2 regions of the Streptomyces sp. NPDC005494 genome follow, and region 1 is predicted to be linked to the other one. Evidence: riboswitches for the same ligand, from Rfam matches in the RefSeq annotation. Region 1 holds a riboswitch; the other holds the start of a gene.
The links. A riboswitch is a leader RNA that binds a small molecule or an ion and turns the genes downstream of it on or off. The one in region 1 is predicted to bind cobalamin.

Region 1 (4,161 bases):
CAGGGGGAGCCGGGGCCGGTGATCAGCCCGGCTCCGGAGAGTTCGGCCAGCAGGTCGTCCGCCCGCGCGGGCGGGATTCCGGTGAGGACGGCTCCGCGCCAGGGTGTGAGGCGCAGTTCACCGGCGCCGGACAGCAGCCGCCACTGCGCCGGGCCGAGCCGGCCCAGCGGTACCCCCACGGACAGAGCGGCCGCGTGCGGGGGGCCCGGGACGCGTCCGGGGGCCGGGGGCAGGGCTTCGGGCGGCCGGGGCCGGTTCCCCGTCACGCAGGTGATGCCGGCCGGCCCGAACCGTCGTACGACATCGCCGGTCAGCGCGGTGACCGCGGCGGCGGGCAGGTCCTTCGTCCGCCAGGCACCGGTCTCCTCGGCCGCGTCCAGGAAGGCCTCGGCGGCGAGGAGCGCCGCGCGGGGGCCGTCGGCGCCGGGGACGCGGAGGACGGCCTCGCCCTCCCCGACGCGCAGGAGCGCGTCACCGCCGGCGTGGCCTATGAGTGTGAGGTCGGCGCCGAGCGCGTCCACGTCGCCACGGCCGTCGTCGAGGGCGAACAGGAAGCGTCCGGAGAGCGCCGTCGCTCGGTCACTCGCGCACAGGAGCTGGTCCAGCTCGGTCAGCCACGGTCTGACGTCGACGGCTCCGAGGCCGTCCAGCCCCGAGAGCGGGGAGGCGACCACGTTGCGCACGCGCTCGTGGCGTTCGGAGGGCAACAGCCCGGCCCTGCTCAGCAGTCCGGCCAGCTCCGCACCGCAGTCCTCGGCGAGTCCGCGCACCTGCACGTTCCCCCGGGACGTGAGATGCAACTCACCGTCACCGAGCCGCTCGGCGGCCTGCCCCAGCGCCGCCGCCTGACGGGGTGTCAGCACCCCGCCGGGTATGCGGATCCGCGCCAGCGCACCGTCGTCCGCCCGGTGCAGCCGCAGTGCGCCGGGGCACGCGTCACCGCTGCTCCGGGTGCACGCGGCGCCCGGAGACCGGGGCGTAAGGGGGGAGGCGGACATGGCGGCGAGCATACCGACCGTGACCGGGGCGCAGCCCTACGGTCACTGTGACCTACGGGACACCTCGCCGCGGGCCCGGCGCCGGACCGTCGGCCAGAACCCTGGGGCCGTGCCATGACCCCGTCCGGTCCGAACGCCCCCGGCCCGGCTCGCCAGGCCCCGTGTCGTCCGGCCGGAACCCCCTCGGGCCCTGCCGGGCCGGGGGCCGTCTGGTCAGGACCCCCCACCTGCCGCCTACTATGCCTAGCGGCGGTCCGTTCGGCCCGCCATCGCCAGACGGCGACATGGGAGGAAGCCCGGTGAGATTCCGGCGCGGTCCCGCCACTGTGAGCCCGGCCCCGCGAAGGCCGTGCGAGTCAGGAACTCCTGCCGTCCGACACACCGCCCGGGGCGTGGACACCCCGAGGAAGGGCTGACGCCGCATGATCCTGCTCCTGTCGACGTCCGACACAGACCTGCTGAGCGCCCGTGCCTCCGGTGGTCCGGTCGGCTTCCGCTACGCGAACCCGTCCCGGCTCTCCGTCGAGGACCTGCCGCAGCTCCTGGACGGCACGGACCTCGTCGTCGTACGTCTCCTCGGTGGCGTCCGCGCCTGGCAGGAAGGGCTCGACCAGGTGCTGGCGACCGGCCGGCCCGTCGTCGTCCTCACCGGTGAACAGGCCCCCGACGCCCAGCTGATGGCGGCCTCCACCGTGCCGATCGGCATCGCGGCCGAGGCCCACGCCTACCTCGCGCACGGTGGCCCCGCGAACCTGGAGCAGCTGGCCCGCTTCCTCTCCGACACCGTGCTGCTCACCGGCCACGGGTTCGAGCCGCCCGCCCCGGCCCCCGCGTGGGGACCGCTGGAGCGGACCGCCCGGGAGGTCGACGGCCCGACCGTGGCGGTGCTCTACTACCGGGCCCACCACATGAGCGGGAACACCGCGTTCGTCGAGGCGCTCTGCACCGCCGTGGAGGACGCGGGCGCCCGCCCCCTCCCGCTGTACGTCGCCTCGCTGCGCACCCCCGAACCCGAACTCGTCGAGGAACTGCGGGCCGCCGACGCCGTCGTGACGACCGTCCTCGCGGCCGGCGGCACCAAGCCCGCCACCGCGTCGGCCGGCGGGGACGACGAGTCCTGGGACGCGGGTGCCCTGACCGGGCTGGACGTCCCCGTCCTCCAGGCGCTCTGCCTCACCAGCCCGCGTGCCGCCTGGGAGGAGAACGACGAGGGCGTCTCCCCGCTCGACGCGGCCACCCAGATCGCCGTACCCGAATTCGACGGCCGCCTGATCACCGTGCCGTTCTCCTTCAAGGAGATCGACGAGGACGGCCTGCCCGCGTACGTGGCCGACCCCGAGCGCGCCTCCCGGGTCGCCGGGATCGCCGTACGGCACGCGCGTCTCCGCCACATTCCCGCCGCCGAGAAGCGGATCGCGCTCGTCCTGTCCGCCTACCCGACCAAGCACTCGCGCATCGGCAACGCGGTAGGCCTCGACACCCCCGCCAGCGCCGTCGCCCTGCTCCGCAGGCTGCGCGCCGAGGGTTACGACTTCGGGCCGGAGGAAGAGATTCCGGGCCTGGTCTCCGGTGACGGCGACGAGCTGATCTACGCGCTCATCGACGCCGGTGGCCACGACCAGGAGTGGCTCACCGAGGAGCAGTTGGCCCGCAACCCGGTCCGCATCCCCGCCGCCGACTACCGCCGCTGGTTCGCCACGCTGCCCGCCGAGCTCCGCGAGTCCGTCGAGGAGCACTGGGGCCCGGCACCCGGCGAGATGTTCGTCGACAGGTCCCGCAACCCCGAGGGCGACATCGTGCTCGCGGCACTGCGCCGGGGCAACCTGCTGATCCTCATCCAGCCGCCGCGCGGCTTCGGCGAGAACCCGATCGCGATCTACCACGACCCCGATCTGCCGCCCTCGCACCACTACCTGGCCGCGTACCGCTGGATCGCCGCGTCCGCCGACGACAACGGCTTCGGCGCGGACGCGATGATCCACCTCGGCAAGCACGGCAACCTGGAGTGGCTGCCCGGCAAGAACGCCGGCCTCTCCGCCGCCTGCGGCCCCGACGCCGCGCTGGGCGACCTCCCCCTCGTCTATCCGTTCCTGGTCAACGACCCCGGTGAGGGCACCCAGGCCAAGCGCCGCGTGCACGCCACGCTCGTGGACCACCTGGTGCCGCCCATGGCACGCGCGGACAGCTACGGCGACATCGCCCGCCTGGAACAACTCCTGGACGAGCACGCCCAGATCGCCGCGATGGACCCGGCGAAGCTCCCCGCGGTCCGCGCCCAGATCTGGACGCTGATCCAGGCCGCGAAGCTCGACCACGACCTCGGCCTCGAGGACAGGCCGGAGGACGAGGGCTTCGACGAGTTCATCATGCATCTCGACGGCTGGCTCTGTGAGATCAAGGACGTCCAGATCCGGGACGGCCTGCACGTCCTGGGCGGCGCCCCCGCCGGGAAGGACCGCGTCAACCTGGTCCTCGCCGTCCTGCGCGCCCGCCAGATCTGGGGCGGCACGGCCTCGCTGCCCGGCCTGCGCGAGGCACTCGGCCTCGACGAGTCCGCGGCGACCCGTACCGCGGCCGACGAGACCGAGGAGAAGGCCCGCGCCCTCGTCCAGGCGATGGAGGACGCGGACTGGGATCCGGAAGCCGTCACCGGTGTGGCCCAGGGGCTCCCGCAGGCCGTCGCCGACATCCTCACCTTCGCCGCCACCGAGGTCGTGCCGCGTCTCGCCGCGACGACCGACGAGCTGGACCACGCGGTCCACGCGCTGAACGGCGGCTTCGTCCCCGCCGGCCCGTCCGGATCCCCGCTCCGCGGCCTGGTCAACGTGCTGCCGACAGGCCGCAACTTCTACTCGGTCGACCCGAAGGCGGTCCCGTCCCGCCTGGCGTGGGAGACCGGCCAGGCCCTCGCCGACTCGCTCCTGGAGCGCTACCGCGCCGACAACGGTGACTGGCCCACCTCCGTCGGCCTGTCCCTGTGGGGCACCAGCGCGATGCGCACCGCGGGCGACGACATCGCCGAGGCGTTCGCCCTGCTCGGCGTACGCCCCGTCTGGGACGACGCCTCGCGCAGGGTCACGGGTCTGGAGGCGATCCCGTACGAGGAACTGGGCCGGCCGCGCATCGACGTCACCCTGCGCATCTCCGGATTCTTCCGCGACGC
Region 2 (4,161 bases), on a different contig from region 1:
CAGCTGGTCGGCATCCAGGCCGTGCTGGACGTCATGGGCGTGGGCGGCGGCGAGACGACGCACTGGTTCATCAAGGACCTGCCGCTGCTGATCGCGTTCGCGGTCCTCGCGGCGTACACGTACTCCTCGGGCCTGCGTGCCCCCGCGCTGATCGCGTTCGTCAAGGACGGCCTGATCTATCTGGTCATCGCCGTGGCGATCATCTACATCCCGATAAAGCTCGGCGGGTTCGACGACATCTTCGCCAAGGCGAGCGAGGCGTTCTCGGCGAAGAACGAGGCCGCCGGCAAGCCCGTCGCCGGCCTCGTGCCGGGCGAGATGGGCCAGTGGGGCTACGCGACCCTCGCGCTGGGTTCGGCGCTCGCCCTCTTCATGTACCCGCACTCGATCACGGCGACGCTCTCCAGCCGCAGCCGTGAGGTGATCCGGCGCAACACCACGATCCTGCCGTTGTACTCGCTGATGCTCGGCCTCCTGGCCCTGCTCGGCTTCATGGCGATCGCCGCCGGGGTCAAGGTGGACAACGGACAGTTGGCGATCCCGCAGCTGTTCGAGAACATGTTCCCCGACTGGTTCGCGGGCGTGGCCTTCGCCGCGATCGGTATCGGCGCGCTGGTGCCGGCCGCGATCATGTCGATCGCCGCGGCGAACCTCTTCACCCGCAACATCTACAAGGACTTCATCAAGCCCGACGCGACCCCGGCCCAGGAGACCAAGGTCTCCAAGCTGGTCTCGCTCCTGGTCAAGGTCGGCGCACTCGTCTTCGTCCTCACCATGGACAAGACGGTCGCGATCAACTTCCAGCTGCTGGGCGGCATCTGGATCCTCCAGACGATGCCGGCCCTGGTCGGCGGCCTGTTCACCCGCTGGTTCCACCGCTGGGCACTGATCGCCGGCTGGGCGGTCGGCATGCTCTACGGCACGGTGGCGGCGTACGGCGTGGCCAGCCCGACCCAGAAGCACTTCGGCGGGTCCTCCAAGGAGATCCCCGGCATAGGCGAGATCGGCTACATCGGTCTCACCGCCTTCGTGCTGAACGTCGTCGTCGTGGTCGTCCTGACCTTCGTCCTCAACGCGGTGAAGGCACCGGCGGGCGTGGACGAGACCTCCCCCGGCGACTACACGGCGGACGTGGGCGACCCGGGCGTCAAGGCGGAACTGCCGCCGGCCACGGTGGGCGCCCCGGGCGGGGGCCACTGACCTCGCGCCACTGGTGAGAAGTGCGGCTTCCGTCCCGGCAGGGCCCTTCCTGCCGGGACGGCGTCGTTTCCGGGACCCGGGGCGGCGTCGTTCCGGGACCCGCTCCGTGGGACCCGGGACGGCGTCCTCCCGTGGCCCCGTCCCCCGGAGGGGCCACGGGACGAAACAGGGGCGCGCGGCGCACACCGCCTGGTGCACACTTCCGCCCATGGACGTATCGATCAGGCCGGTCCTGCCCGCCCATCACGAGGAACTGGGCGAGATCACCGCCCAGGCGTATCTCGGCGACGGTCTCCTGGACTTCGGAGCCGAGGACCCCTATCTGGAACAGCTCCGCGCGGTCGGCCGCCGGGCGGCCGAGGCCGAGGTGCTGGTGGCGCTGGACGCCGGGGGACGCCTGCTGGGAGGCGTCACGTACGTCGCGCCCGGCAGCCCGTGGGCCGACATAGCCGGGGAGGACGAGGCGGAGTTCCGGATGCTGGCAGTCGCACCGGAGGCCCGGGGGCGGGGCGCCGGCGAGGCGCTGGTGCGTGCCTGTGTCGACCGGGCGCGGGCCGCGGGAGGACTTACCGGAATCGTCCTGTCGACGCAGCCGGCCATGCTGGGCGCCCACCGCATCTACCGGCGTCTCGGCTTCGAGCGGACTCCGGAACGGGACTGGAACCCTCTTCCCGATCTCCCGCTCCTCACCTTCCGCCTGACCCTGTGACCCCTCACGACACAAGATGTGGGGGCTGCATCATTCGGTAGCCCCCACATGTATGCTCGACCTCGCTGTCGTCGCAGGGGAATCCGGTGTGAGTCCGGAACTGTCCCGCAACGGTGTGACCGGCGCGCTCGCGCGCACCGGCGAAGTCCGAAGACCTGTCGACAGTGCGTCCGGCTCGACCGAACCGGACGCCGAGACGTCCGGGCCCCGCGGAGGGCCGGTGGACGCCGTGCACTCCGTGCGCCCTTCGACGGGCTTCGCCGTGCCCGGCTGCCCCGCTCCCGCAGGCACCGAGCCGAGCGAGGGATAGCCCCAAGTGACCATCGCGCCAGCCGATCCGGTTTCAGCCACGGATTACGAAGGCCGCACGACCGACGCGCCCGGGACCGCACTGCTGCGGACCCTGACCGCTCTGACGGCCGATCTCCCCGACACCGACCCCGGCCGGGTCGCCGCCGCCGCGCTCCGCGGCCGCAGCGCGCGGGCGGACGAGGCGGAGCTGCGCTCGCTGGCCACCGAGGCCGCGGCAGGCCTGATCTCCGAGGACCCGGCGTACTCCCGGCTGGCCGCCCGGCTCCTCACCCGTGCCGTGGCGGACGAGGCGGCCGGGCAGGGCGCCGTCTCCTTCTCCGCTTCGGTCGCCGTGGGGCACCGCGAAGGCCTGATCGCGGACCGTACGGCGGAGTTCGTCGCACTGCACTCCGCGGCCCTGGACGCCCTGGTCGAGCAGGCGCTCGCCGACGGCGCCGACGACCGCTTCGGCTACTTCGGGCTCCGGACGCTGCACAGCCGCTACCTGCTGCGCCACCCGCTCACACGCCAGGTCGTCGAGACCCCGCAGCACTTCATGCTGCGCGTCGCCGCCGGGCTCGCCGAGGACACCTCCGAGCGGGCTCTGGAGGAAGTGGCGGCGCTGTACGGCCTGATGAGCCGGCTCGACTACCTCCCCTCCTCCCCCACCCTGTTCAACTCCGGCACCCGCCACCCGCAGATGTCCTCCTGCTACCTGCTGGACTCCCCGCTGGACGAGCTCGACTCGATCTACGACCGCTACCACCAGGTGGCGCGCCTCTCCAAGCACGCGGGCGGCATCGGACTCTCCTACTCCCGCATCCGGGCCCGGGGTTCACTCATCCGGGGGACCAACGGGCACTCCAACGGCATCGTGCCGTTCCTGAAGACGCTCGACGCCTCCGTCGCAGCCGTCAACCAGGGAGGCCGGCGCAAGGGGGCGGCCGCGGTCTACCTGGAGACCTGGCACGCGGACATCGAGGAGTTCCTGGAGCTGCGCGACAACACCGGTGAGGACCAGCGGCGCACGCACAACCTCAACCTGGCCCACTGGATCCCGGACGAGTTCATGCGCCGCGTCGACGCGGACACCGAGTGGTCGCTGTTCTCCCCGGCGGACACCCCCGAGCTGGTGGACCTGTGGGGCGACGAGTTCGACGCGGCCTACCGCGCGGCCGAGGCGAAGGGGCTGGCCCGCAAGACGATGCCGGCGCGTGAGCTGTACGGGCGGATGATGCGGACCCTCGCGCAGACCGGGCAGGGCTGGATGACGTTCAAGGACGCCTCCAACCGCACGGCCAACCAGACCGCCGAGCCGGGCCGCGTCGTCCACTCGTCGAATCTCTGCACGGAGATCCTGGAGGTCACGGATGACGGCGAGACGGCCGTCTGCAACCTCGGCTCGGTCAACCTCGGCGCGTTCGTCGCCGACGGCACCATCGACTGGGAGCGGCTGGACGCCACCGTCCGCACCGCGGTGACCTTCCTCGACCGCGTGGTGGACATCAACTTCTACCCCACCGAGCAGGCAGGCCGTTCCAACGCCCGCTGGCGCCCCGTGGGCCTGGGCGCGATGGGCCTCCAGGACGTGTTCTTCCAGCTGCGCCTGCCGTTCGACTCCCCCGAGGCCCGCGCGCTGTCCACGAAGATCTCCGAGCGGATCATGCTGGCCGCCTACGAGGCCTCCTGCGCCCTGGCCGAGCGGTCCGGGCCGTTGCCCGCCTGGTCCGAGACCCGCGCCGCCCGTGGCGTCCTGCACCCGGACCACTACGACACCGAGCTGAACTGGCCGGAGCGCTGGGACGCGCTGCGCGCCAGGGTCGCGAAGACCGGGATGCGCAACTCGCTGCTGCTCGCCATCGCGCCGACCGCGACGATCGCGTCGATCGCCGGGGTGTACGAGTGCATCGAGCCGCAGGTCTCCAACCTCTTCAAGCGCGAGACGCTCAGCGGTGAGTTCC

Region 2: linked by a shared signal. The riboswitch ahead of ACFYQ6_RS12285 (ribonucleoside-diphosphate reductase subunit alpha) and the one ahead of cobN (cobaltochelatase subunit CobN) in region 1 are both predicted to bind cobalamin.

The regions. Positions count from the first base shown of each region.
Region 1 is NZ_JBIAJR010000006.1:354,228-358,388, forward strand. Features, by position in the region: gene cobG (precorrin-3B synthase) at 1-1,010, opposite strand, end outside; cobalamin riboswitch at 1,232-1,387, shown strand; gene cobN (cobaltochelatase subunit CobN) at 1,421-4,161, shown strand, end outside.
Region 2 is NZ_JBIAJR010000003.1:513,937-518,097, reverse strand. Features, by position in the region: gene mctP (monocarboxylate uptake permease MctP) at 1-1,200, shown strand, start outside; gene ACFYQ6_RS12290 (N-acetyltransferase) at 1,409-1,909, shown strand; cobalamin riboswitch at 1,950-2,087, shown strand; gene ACFYQ6_RS12285 (ribonucleoside-diphosphate reductase subunit alpha) at 2,226-4,161, shown strand, end outside.